Cryptosporangium aurantiacum: one gene and its partner. Each later gene encodes a partner of the first gene's protein in a complex. Links are inferred from orthologs where the notes say so. Each region holds a gene or a part of one and is shown on either strand. Other genes may lie near its edges.

Evidence for each region.
Region 2: the proteins of secA (region 1) and secY are in contact, whole or in part, in a crystal structure (PDB 3DIN), measured with the Thermotoga maritima proteins. The link is inferred for Cryptosporangium aurantiacum from one-to-one orthologs. Residues at the interface, in WP_004082002.1 of Thermotoga maritima: Glu261, Ala262, Arg263, Lys300, Ala301, Arg302, Thr303, Ile304, Ile305, Leu323, Tyr324, Asp325, Pro326, Val329, Ser330, Tyr333, Ile336, Lys340, Phe345, Val349, Glu363, Phe364, Tyr374, Ser375, Gly376, Gly377, Glu393, Ile395, Thr482, Ser483; in WP_004081795.1 of Thermotoga maritima: Glu108, Gly109, Glu110, Glu111, Ala236, Glu237, Arg238, Arg239, Ile240, Thr241, Ile242, Gln243, Tyr244, Ala245, Arg246, Arg247, Val248, Thr249, Gly250, Arg251, Arg252, Val253, Tyr254, Gly256, Ala257, Ser258, Thr259, Tyr260, Leu261, Pro262.

The regions. Positions count from the first base shown.
Region 1 is NZ_FRCS01000028.1:37,957-43,726, forward strand. Bases 1-3,436 are described here. They hold secA (preprotein translocase subunit SecA), read right to left. Parts: upstream 3,066-3,436; coding sequence 201-3,065; downstream 1-200. Other genes in these bases: BUB75_RS41790 (GNAT family N-acetyltransferase), read left to right, coding at 3,328-3,436. Also shown: more of BUB75_RS41790, read left to right, coding at 3,437-3,870; hpf (ribosome hibernation-promoting factor, HPF/YfiA family), read right to left, coding at 4,042-4,677; BUB75_RS41800 (ComF family protein), read right to left, coding at 5,027-5,767. UniProt on the Escherichia coli protein: Required for protein export, interacts with the SecYEG preprotein conducting channel.
Region 2 is NZ_FRCS01000005.1:511,012-516,330, forward strand. Bases 1,274-4,258 are described here. They hold secY (preprotein translocase subunit SecY), read right to left. Parts: upstream 3,440-4,258; coding sequence 2,108-3,439; downstream 1,274-2,107. Other genes in these bases: map (type I methionyl aminopeptidase), read right to left, coding at 1,274-1,327; BUB75_RS20015 (adenylate kinase), read right to left, coding at 1,458-2,108; rplO (50S ribosomal protein L15), read right to left, coding at 3,709-4,161; rpmD (50S ribosomal protein L30), read right to left, coding at 4,166-4,258. In the rest of the region: BUB75_RS20005 (DUF1707 SHOCT-like domain-containing protein), read right to left, coding at 75-491; more of map, read right to left, coding at 506-1,273; more of rpmD, read right to left, coding at 4,259-4,348; rpsE (30S ribosomal protein S5), read right to left, coding at 4,350-4,946; rplR (50S ribosomal protein L18), read right to left, coding at 4,987-5,319. UniProt on the Escherichia coli protein: The central subunit of the protein translocation channel SecYEG. Consists of two halves formed by TMs 1-5 and 6-10.

The DNA of each region.
Region 1 (5,770 bases):
CGGTGGGACCGGCGGGCCGGACGATGCGCCGCCAGCATCGGCGGCGACCGGGACCCTGCCGGGAGTTAACCCTACCAACGCCTACCCAGCGTTCCCCGCCGCGCAAACGCGGCGCAACCGCCGCGCTGAACGCCGCGCGGCGCCGCTGCGGACGGTGACCGTCCTGCGGCGGCGCCGCGCCGGGCGTCCGAATGAAAGACCTACGCGGGACCGCCCGGCGCACCGTGGCAGCGCTTGTACTTCTTGCCCGAGCCACACGGGCAGGGCGCGTTCCGCGACGGACCCGCACCGACCTTCTGCCCCGGCGACGCCGCCTTCCGGCCCCCGGACGTCCCGGACGACCCGGCCGCCGCACCCAGCGGCGATTCGGTCGCCACCGCGACACCGCCACCGGTGCCGGCCTCGCCGTCGATCGTCGGCGAGCTGTACTGCAGCGGCTGGTTCGACGGGCGCGGCTTGATCAGCCCCTGCACCTCGACGTGCCGCTCGATCGGCGTCTCCACGGTGGGCGAGTCGTCGGCCGACGGAGCCGGTGCGGGCGCTTCCTCGGTCTGGATCTCGGCGTGGAAGAGCAGCCGGATCGACTCCTCCTTGATGCCCTCCATCATCCCGTTGAAGAGATCGAAGCCCTCACGCTGGTACTCGACCAGCGGGTCGCGCTGGGCGTAGGCCCGCAGGCCAATGCCCTCCTGGAGGTAGTCCATCTCGTAGAGGTGCTCGCGCCACTTCCGGTCGAGCACCGCGAGCACGATCTGCCGCTCGGCGTCGCGCATGAGCTCGGAACCGAGCTCCTTCTCGCGGAGGTCGTACGCCGACTGCGCGTCCTCGGTGAGCCGCGCGATCAGCAGCTCGGCGTCGATCGCCTCGCGCCCGCCGACCTCCTCCTCGAGCTCCTCCAGCGTGAACGAGACCGGGTAGATCAGGTTGAGGCTCTTGAACAGCTCCTCGAGGTCCCAGTCCTCGGCGTACCCCTCACCGGTGGTGGCGCCGACGTACGCCTCGACGATGTCGTCCAGCATGTGCCGCATCTGCTCCTGCAGGTCGGCACCGTCCAACACCTGCTTGCGCTCGGCGTAGATCACCTGGCGCTGCTTGTTGAGCACCTCGTCGTACTTGAGGACGTTCTTCCGCGCCTCGGCGTTCTGCTGCTCGATCTGGGTCTGCGCCGACTGGATCTGGCGGCTGACCATCTTCGACTCGATCGGGACGTCGTCCGGGATGTTGAGGCGGTCCATGATCGCCTCGACCGCACCGGAGTTGAACCGTCGCATCAGGTCGTCACCGAGCGACAGGTAGAACCGGGACTCACCGGGGTCACCCTGCCGACCCGACCGGCCACGCAGCTGGTTGTCGATCCGCCGCGACTCGTGCCGCTCGGTGCCGAGGACATACAGGCCGCCGGCGTCGGTGACCTTCTCGGCCTCCTCCTCGACCTCTTCCTTGACCCGTTCGATCGTGGCCTCGAGCAGCTCGTCCCAGTCCTCGTCGTCCGGGGTGTGGCCACCGTTGCGCAGCTCGGCAGCGGCCAGGAACTCCGGGTTGCCGCCGAGCATGATGTCGGTACCACGGCCGGCCATGTTCGTCGCGACCGTGACCGCACCCTCGCGCCCGGCCTGGGCGATGATCTCGGCCTCACGCGCGTGGTTCTTCGCGTTCAGCACCTCGTGCCGGATACCGCGCCGGTTGAGCATCGTCGACAGGTACTCGGACTTCTCGACGCTGGTGGTGCCGACCAGGACCGGCTGGCCGTTGGCGTGCCGCTCGGCGATGTCCTCGACGACCGCCTCGAACTTCGCCGGTTCGGTCTTGTAGACGACGTCCGCCTTGTCGAGCCGGATCATGTCCCGGTGCGTCGGGATCGGCACGACGCCGACGCTGTAGGTCTTCTGGAACTCGCCGGCCTCGGTCATGGCCGTACCGGTCATGCCACCGAGCTTGTCGTACAGCCGGAAGTAGTTCTGCAGCGTGATCGTGGCGAGCGTCTGGTTCTCGTCCTTGATGTTCACGCCTTCTTTGGCCTCGATGGCCTGGTGCATGCCCTCGCTGTAACGACGGCCGTGCAGCACGCGACCGGTGAACTCGTCGACGATCAGGACTTCACCGTCGACAACGATGTAGTCCTTGTCCTTCTTGAAGAGCTCCTTGGCCTTCAGCGCGTTGTTCAGGTAGCCGATCAGCGGCGTGTTGACGGCCTCGTACAGGTTGTCGATGCCGAGCTGGTCCTCGACCTTCTCGACGCCCTCCTCGCTGATGCCGACCGTGCGCTTGCCCTCGTCGACCTCGTAGTCCCGGTCACGCCGCAGCCGCGGGACGATCCGGGCGAACTCGGTGTACCAGCGCGCCGACTGCTCAGCCGGGCCGGAGATGATCAGCGGCGTACGGGCCTCGTCGATCAGGATCGAGTCGACCTCGTCGACGATCGCGAAGAAGTGACCGCGCTGGACCAGCTCCTGGCCGGAACCGGCCATGTTGTCGCGCAGGTAGTCGAAGCCGAACTCGTTGTTCGTGCCGTATGTGATGTCGCACTCGTACGCGGCCTTGTGCGCGCCGGGCAGCGCGTTCGGCAGGATCGTGCCGACCGAGAGCCCGAGGAACCGGTGGATCCGGCCCATCCACTCGGCGTCACGTTGTGCCAGGTAGTCGTTGACCGTGACGACGTGGACGCCCTTGCCTGCCAGCGCGTTCAGGTACGCCGGGAGCACACAGGTGAGGGTCTTGCCCTCACCGGTCTTCATCTCGGCGATGTTGCCCAGGTGCAGCGCCGCGCCACCCATCAGCTGGACGTCGTAGTGCCGCTGCCCGAGCACGCGCCTGGCGCCCTCGCGAGCGACGGCGAACGCTTCGGGGAGCAGGTCGTCGAGCGTCTGGCCGTCCGCGTACCTCTCTTTGAACTGGTCGGTCAGTTCGCGCAGCTCCGCGTCCGTCAGGTCCGTGTACTCGTCCTCGATCGAGTTCACGGTGTCGGCTATCGCCTTGAGACGGCGAATGATCCGCCCCTCGCCGGCGCGGAGGATCTTCTCGAAGATCACGGGTTCGGTCAGCTCCCTCAGATGTCCTACCGCCATCGTAGGCGCGGGCGTGCGGCGGCGGGCCTCCCGCGCTACGCGGCCAGCCGTCCACCGGTCGGGGCACACGGCCAAAAACATGTCACAGCCCACCCAGTAAACCGCAGCGGCGAGCCGACGGTTCCCGGGAGCGGCAACCTGTGGGTCACCGGCGTCCGCGGAACTCCGAACAATAGTCGGGCCGGGACATTTTGCCGAAGATTTCCCCGTTTGCGCCGTACCCAGTGCTGCCCGCACCGGGTCGAGCGGCCAGGATGTCGGGGTGGACACCGTGGAGATCGCCGCCGGCCGCTTCCAACTGCGGCCGTGCCAGGCCGTCGACGCCGACTGGATCTTCCGCGCCTGCCAGGACCCCGCAATCCAGCGCTGGACCCGCGTCCCCACCCCCTACCGCCTCGACGACGCCGTCGCGTACGCCACCGAGTACGTCGAAGAATCCTGGAAGTCGGGTCGGGCGGCACCGTTCGGCGTGTTCGACGCGGTCAGTGGCGAGGGGCTCGGCACGGTCGGCCTGGTATCGATGGACCTTCCCGAGGGGCTCGCCGAGGTCGGCTACTGGGCCGCTCCCTGGGCTCGCCGCCGCGGCGTGGCGACCGCGAGCACGCTGGCCGTCGCCCGCTGGGCGTTCGGCGCGCTCGGGGTGGCGCGGCTCTGCTGGCTCGCCGAGGTCGGCAACGACGGCTCCCGCGCCGTCGCCGAGCGCGCCGGTTTCACCGTCGAGGGGGTTCTGCGAGATCGCATCCGGCGCCGTGACGGTTCCCGCGCGGATGCCTGGATCGGCTCGTTGTTGCCCTCCGACCTCTAGATCGACGCCGTCCGGCGAGCCACCGTGGGCGGGTTCCGCTCCGCCGTCGGGGTCCAGGCCCGTGCCCTCGCGTCCCCGCCGTAGACACGAAGCGGACGCCCGGCGCGCTGCCGAGCGTCCGCATGACGCTGTTGCATTTGCATTTGCTACGGCGGTGGAGCCCGCCGGCCGCTAGATCCCCAGGCAGATGACTCCGTAGTCGTAGCCTTTGCGGCGGTAGACGACGCTCGGCCGACCAGTGTCCTTGTCGTTGAAGAGGTAGAAGTCGTGCCCGACGAGTTCCATCTCGAAGAGGGCGTCGTCGACGGTCATCGGCTCACCGGGGTGCTCCTTGGTGCGGACGATCCGGCACGGACCGTCCTCCCACTCGTCGAGTACAGCGACCGACCCGTGCTCCTCCAGCGTGGGTTCCGAGCCGTTCGGCAGCGCCCACATCGGCGCCGGCAGCTCTGCGGTCGCTTCCGCCATCGCCGAGGCGACCGAGACGGGGGTGCGACGACCGTGGTGAACGCGCCTGCGGTCAGCGGCGCGACGGAGACGGTTCTCCAGCTTCGTGATCGCGAGGTCCAATGCGGAGTAGAAATCCGCTGCAGCGGCTTCGCTGCGAATCACCGGACCCCGGGTTTTGACGGTGATCTCGACCCGCTGGCAAGTCTGCGCTTGCCGACGGTTCGGTTCGTGGAACAGTTCGACGTCGATACGAATCAATTTCTGGTCGTAGCGCTCGACGCGAGAGAGCTTTTCACTCACGTTCTGCCGGTAGTGATCGGGCACCTCGACGTTACGACCCTTGACGACGATGTCCACACGTACCTCCACGCTTCCGCGAACTGGTCAGCCGGCCCGACTCCGGGCGGCTTTCTCAACGAGGTACCGGTCACCCTTGCCCGTCACACGGGGCGGGAGGGAACCGGTGAGCGGCGACCTCCCCTCGATGTCATCCATCTACTCAGGGCGAGAACTGCTGTGGAACCTGACGCTAACTCTTCGGGGTAGGGGTCGTCACCCCTCCACTCCGACCAATTCATCCGGTTTGCTCAAACCGTATGCTTGTCATGCCTGGTGACCGGGTTTTCGGTTCCATCAGAATGGAATCAGACACCGCGCGTGGCGACACGCTGTACGAGCAGTCTGCACCCACTCCGCAACTTTGGCGCTACCTATCGTGACGAACACCGTTCGCGTCGGGTACCCGACGCGAGGTCGCTGCGACGAGGGCCGCGGCCCGCACCACGAACCCGCCCGCCTCCGCCGCTCGGCAGGCCTCCGCGAGCGTCGCGCCGGTCGTGACGATGTCGTCGACCAGCACGATCGTGCTGCCTTTCGGAGTGCGGTGGTGCCGCCAGGGACGTGCGCCGACCGGCCGGAATGCCCCCGCGATGTTCTCGCGGCGCTCGGCGGCGGTGAGCCCTACCGAGTCGGACGGCGTGCGACGCAGCGTGAGCAGCGAGGCGGCACGCACCGGGTACCCGCGCTGACGCAGCGTGGCGGCGGCGCAGCGAGCCAGCCGAGCCATGTGGTCGCCGTGGCGTTCCCGGATCGCCGCTGCCGAGGACGGCACCGGCACCAGCACCACCGGCCCCGCGCCGCCGGGCCAACCCCCGGCGGCGGAGAGGGCCACCGTTACGGCCGCTGCCAGGCGGGCGCCGAGCGGGCGGGCCAGCGCACGGTGGCCACGCTCCTTGTAGGCGATCAGCGCCGAGCGCAACGCCCCGCCGTACACCCCCGCCGCGACGCAGATCGCCGGGCCGTCCCCACCCGGCCGGTCGCAGGCCGGGACGAGCGACGGCTGGGTGTGCAGCGCGGACCGCCCGCACACCGGGCAGAGCGGCCCGTCGGGGCCACGACAGCCCACGCACCGCACCGGCAGCACCAGGTCGAGCACGTCCCGCCACACGCC
Region 2 (5,319 bases), on another replicon or contig:
ACATGCGAGGAGAACAGACGCAACGCGCCAGCAACGAAGTCTACGTTGTCGTGGCCTGACCCGCCAAACCGGCCCTAGTCACGCCGCCCCGTGAGGCGGTTGGCCAGCAGGACGAGACCCCAGATTCCGAGCGGGAAGATCGGCCAGTAGAACGTGACCTCCCCGCGGGCGATGCTGGTGATCAGCCAGATGCCGGTCAGCAGCACCGCCAGCCGGATCCAGCTGGATTCCCCACTGGTGAGACGTTTCCGCGCGGTGACGCTCGACGCCGGCTGCGGGTGCTGCTCCGGCAGGTCGGCGGTGAGCGGTGTGAGGTCCGACTCGGTCTTCGCGGCGTAGGCCGCCGCAGCCCGCTCGTCGAACTCGTGGAGGTCGAGCCTGCCCTCGTCGAGGGCTGCCTTCAGACGAGTGACGACGGCCTGGCGCTCGGCGTCCCCTACCCGAACATCGGGACGCCTCGGTTCCGGCACGTCGGGTAACGGGGACGACATGGCTCCAGTGTCGCTCAGTCGCGGGGTTGCTGCCGGGTGACCGCGTCGCCGAGGCGGGAAACGCCGCCGTCCAGCGCGGTCAGCACCCACGGGCCGTCGTCGGTCAGGACAAACGTGTGTTCGGTGTGCGCCGCGCGCGAGCCGTCGACGGTCACCACCGTCCAGCCGTCCTCCAGCTCATCGGTCTCCGGGTCGGCCATCGTGATCATCGGCTCGATCGCCAGCGCCATCCCGACCCGCAGCTTCGGCCCGCGTCCCGGCTTGCCGTAGTTGAGGACGTGCGGATCCTGGTGCATCTCGGTGCCGATGCCGTGGCCACCGTAGTGCTTGACGATCCCGTACTTACCGCCGGCGCGGACCGCGGTCTCGACGGCGTGGCTGATGTCGGTGAGCCGGCCTCCGACGCGCGCGGCCGCGAACCCGGCCCACATCGCGTCCTCGCAGACCTGCGCCATCTTCAGGTAGGCAGCGTCGACCGTGCCCACGCCGACGGTGATCGCCGAGTCGCCGTGCCAGCCGTCGACGATCGCGCCGCAGTCGATCGAGATCAGGTCGCCGTCCTCGAGCACCTGGGACTTGCGCGGGATGCCGTGCACGACCTGGTCGTTGACCGACGCGCAGATCGATGCGGGGAAGCCGTGGTAGCCCTTGAAGGACGGGATCCCGCCCAGCGAGCGGATCGAGTCTTCGGCGATCGCGTCGAGGTCGGCGGTCGAGACGCCGGGGGCCACCGCGGCGCGCAGACGCTCCAGCGTCTTCCCGACGACGAGCCCGGCGGCACGCATCAACGTGATGTCGGCGGGCGACTTGAGCTGGATCTCCTGCGTCCTGAACACGGATTCGACACTAGCTCGGCGTCCGCGACGGTGCGCTGCCGGGCGTCCGCGAAGCAGGCTTGGAGCGAAAGTCGCCCCAGAACGCAGAGCGGGCCAGGCGAAAGCCTGGCCCGCTCGGATGCGAATTCTTCTACTCGAACGGCGCTAGCGCGTCGATGGCGCGGTCGGTGACGTCCTCGACCGGGCCGGTGGCGTCGATCCCCACCAGCTTGCCCTGGGCGCTGTAGAAGTCGACGAGCGGCTCGGTCTGCTCGTGGTAGACCTCGAGCCGCTTAGCGATCGTCTCCGGCTTGTCGTCGTCCCGCTGGAACAGCTGACCGTCGCACCGGTCGCACACGCCCTCGACCGTCGTCGGGTCGAACTCGACGTGCCAGATCTTTCCGCAGCCCCGGCAGGTACGCCGCCCGGAGAGCCGCCGGATCACCTCGTCGTCCTCGACCACGAGCTCGAGCACGACGTCGATCTTGACGCCGAGCTCCTTGAGCATGTCGTCGAGCACCTCGGCCTGCGGGACGTTCCGCGGGAACCCGTCGAGCAGGAACCCGTCCACCGCATCCGGCTCGGCGAGACGCTGCCGCACCATGTTGATCGTGATCTCGTCCGGCACGAGCTGACCGGCGTCCATGTATTTCTTCGCCTCGACACCCAACGGCGTCCCCTGGCCCACGTTGTAGCGGAAGAGGTCACCGGTAGAGATCTTGGGCGCGCAGAGGTGAGCTGCGATGAACTCGGCCTGAGTCCCCTTGCCCGCACCCGGGGGGCCGACCAGTACCAGCCGCACTAGCGGAGGAAACCTTCGTAGTTGCGCTGCATGAGCTGGCTCTCGATCTGTTTAACGGTCTCGAGACCGACACCGACGATGATCAGTACCGCCGTACCCCCGAAGGGGAAGTTCTGCGTGTTGTTGCCGCCGTCATCGAGCAGGGAGATGAACAAGTTCGGAAGAACCGCGATGATACCCAGGTAGATCGACCCCGGCAGGGTGATCCTGCTCAGAATGTAGCCGAGGTACTCCGCGGTGGGCCGACCGGGCCGGATGCCCGGCACGAAGCCACCGAACTTCCGCATGTTGTCCGCGACCTCGGTCGGATTGAACGTGATCGCCACGTAGAAGTACGTAAAGAAGACGATCAAGCCGAAATAGAGCAGGATGTGGAGCCACGAGTCCGCGGGCGTAATCCACTTGTCCACGAATCGCTGCACCGAACCCGGGTTTTCCGGGTCACCGAGCTGACTGAACAGCTGCGGCAGATAGAGCAGCGATGAGGCGAAGATCACCGGAATGACGCCGGCCTGGTTCACCTTCAGCGGGATGTAGGTGGACGTGCCGCCGTACATTCGCCGGCCGATCATCCGCTTCGCGTACTGGACCGGAATCCGCCGCTGCGCCTGCTCGATGAAGACGACGAGCGCGATGACGACCAGAACGATCACCAGCACGATGCTGAAGACCAGACCGCCCTTGGTCTCCAGGATGTTGTTGCCCTCGTACGGCATGCGCGCCGCGATCGAGGTGAAGATCAGGACCGACATGCCGTTGCCGACGCCGCGGTCCGTGATCAGCTCGCCGAGCCACATGACCACTGCCGTACCCGCGGTCATCGTCAGGACCAGCGTGGTCAGCGTCAGCCACTGCGGCTGGGCGGTGTTGCTCGGGATGATCGAGAGGTTGCAGCCCTGGAACAGGTTGCCGCTCCGGGCGAGCGCGATGTAACCGGTCGACTGGAGAACGGCCAGGCCGATAGTCAGATAACGCGTGTACTGCGTGATCTTGGCCTGACCCGCCTGGCCTTCCTTGCGCAGCTGCTCGAGCCGCGGAATGACCACGACGAGCAGCTGCAGGATGATGCTGGCCGTGATGTACGGCATGATCCCCAGCGCGAACACCGACAGCTGGAGGAGTGCGCCTCCGCTGAACAGGTTCAGCAGCGTCAGGACCTCGCTGCCACCACCAGTCTTGAGCTGGTCGATGCACTGATTGATGTTGGTGACGGACACGCCTGGTGACGGCAGCGTGGCGCCGACTCGGTAGATCGCAATGATGAACAGCGTGAAGAAAATCTTCTTGCGCAGGTCGGGCGTACGAAACGCCCTACCGAAGGCGGCGAGCACAAGTCCTCCTGCGCACGGACCCATCGTCGTGGCCCGCTGATCGGTCAGGCCGGTGACCCAGAGAGGTCAGCCGCGGCCCAGTGTGGTCGGGGCAGCCCGCTCCGCCGTCAGGCGCGGGCCTGTGGTGCGACTCTAACAGTCGGTCGGTCTCCGATGGCCCACGTCGAATCTCGGCGTGAGCACAGCTCCCTGAGAGGGGCCTGAGGAGCCATAGAGACCAACGGCGTCCGGCCCGGGCGAGTTCCGCCCGGGCCGGACGCCGCAGTGGTTCAGCTTTCGGTGATCTCGTTGACCGTGCCGCCGGCCGCCAGGATCTTCTCCTTGGCGGTGGCCGAGAACTTGTGCGCCGACGCGGTGAGCTTGACGCCACCGAGGTCGCCGTCGCCCAGGATCTTGACCAGGCGGTTCGGGCGAACGGCACCGGCGAGCGCGAGCTCCTCCGGGCCGATCTCGCCGCCGTCCGGGAACAGCTCGGCGAGCCGGTCCAGGTTGACGACCTGGTACTCCACGCGGAACCGGTTCTTGAAGCCCTTCAGCTTCGGCAGTCGCATGTGGATGGGCATCTGCCCACCCTCGAAGCGCGCCGGAACCTGGTAGCGGGCCTTGGTTCCCTTGGTACCGCGACCAGCCGTCTTACCCTTGGAGCCCTCTCCGCGACCCACACGGGTCTTCGGGGTGTGGGCGCCGGGGGCCGGCTTCAGGTGATGGACCTTGAGGGCCATGGCGTTACTCGACCTCCTCGACCGTCACGAGGTGCCGCACGGTGTGCACCATGCCGCGCATCTCGGGGCGGTCTTCCTTCACGACGACGTCGTTGATCCGCTTGAGCCCCAGCGAGCGCAGCGTGTGACGCTGGTTCTGCTTGGTGCCGATCACCGACCGGATCTGGGTGACCTTGAGGCGTGCCATGTCACTCCCCTCCGGCCCGAGCCCGCAGCAGCGCCGCGGGAGCGACGTCCTCGAGCGGCAGACCGCGGCGGGCCGCGATCGCCTCGGGACGCTCGATCATCTTCAGCGCCGCGATCGTGGCGTGCACGATGTTGATCGCGTTGGACGAACCGAGGCTCTTGCTCAGGATGTCGTGAATGCCGGCGCACTCCAGCACCGCGCGCACCGGACCACCGGCGATGACACCGGTACCGGGGCTGGCGGGCTTCAGCAGGACGACGCCGGCGGCGTCCTCACCCTGAACCGGGTGAGCGATGGTCGAGCCGATCCGCGGCACCTTGAAGAAGTGCTTCTTGGCCTCCTCCACGCCCTTGGCGATGGCGGCCGGCACCTCCTTCGCCTTGCCGTAACCGACACCCACGGTGCCGTCACCGTCGCCCACCACGACCAGCGCGGTGAAGCTGAAGCGACGACCACCCTTGACGACCTTCGCCACACGGTTGATGGCGACGACGCGCTCGATGTGAGGCGACTTCTCCGGGGCCGCTCCGCCCCGCCCGCCGTCGCGGCGGTCCCGGCGGTCCCCGCCTCCACCGCCTCGGCGCTGCTGACCAGGCATCAGACGTTCCCCTCGTAAGTGTTTTCGGTGCTGGCGATCATCAGAACTCCAGCCCACCTTCGCGGGCAGCGTCGGCCAGAGCCGCGATCCGCCCGTGGTACTTGTTGCCGCCGCGGTCGAACACGACCGCGTCGACACCGGCCGCCTTCGCCCGCTCGGCGACCAGCGCGCCGACCTTCTTGGCGAGGGCCGACTTGTCGCCCTCGCCACCGCGGATCGACACGTCCAGGGTCGACGCCGAGGCGACCGTGCGGCCGGCCGTGTCGTCGATGACCTGGGCGTAGATGTGTCGCGTCGACCGGGTGACGACCAGACGCGGACGGGCCTCGGTGCCGACGACCTTCTTCCGCAGGCGGAAGTGGCGACGCGCCTT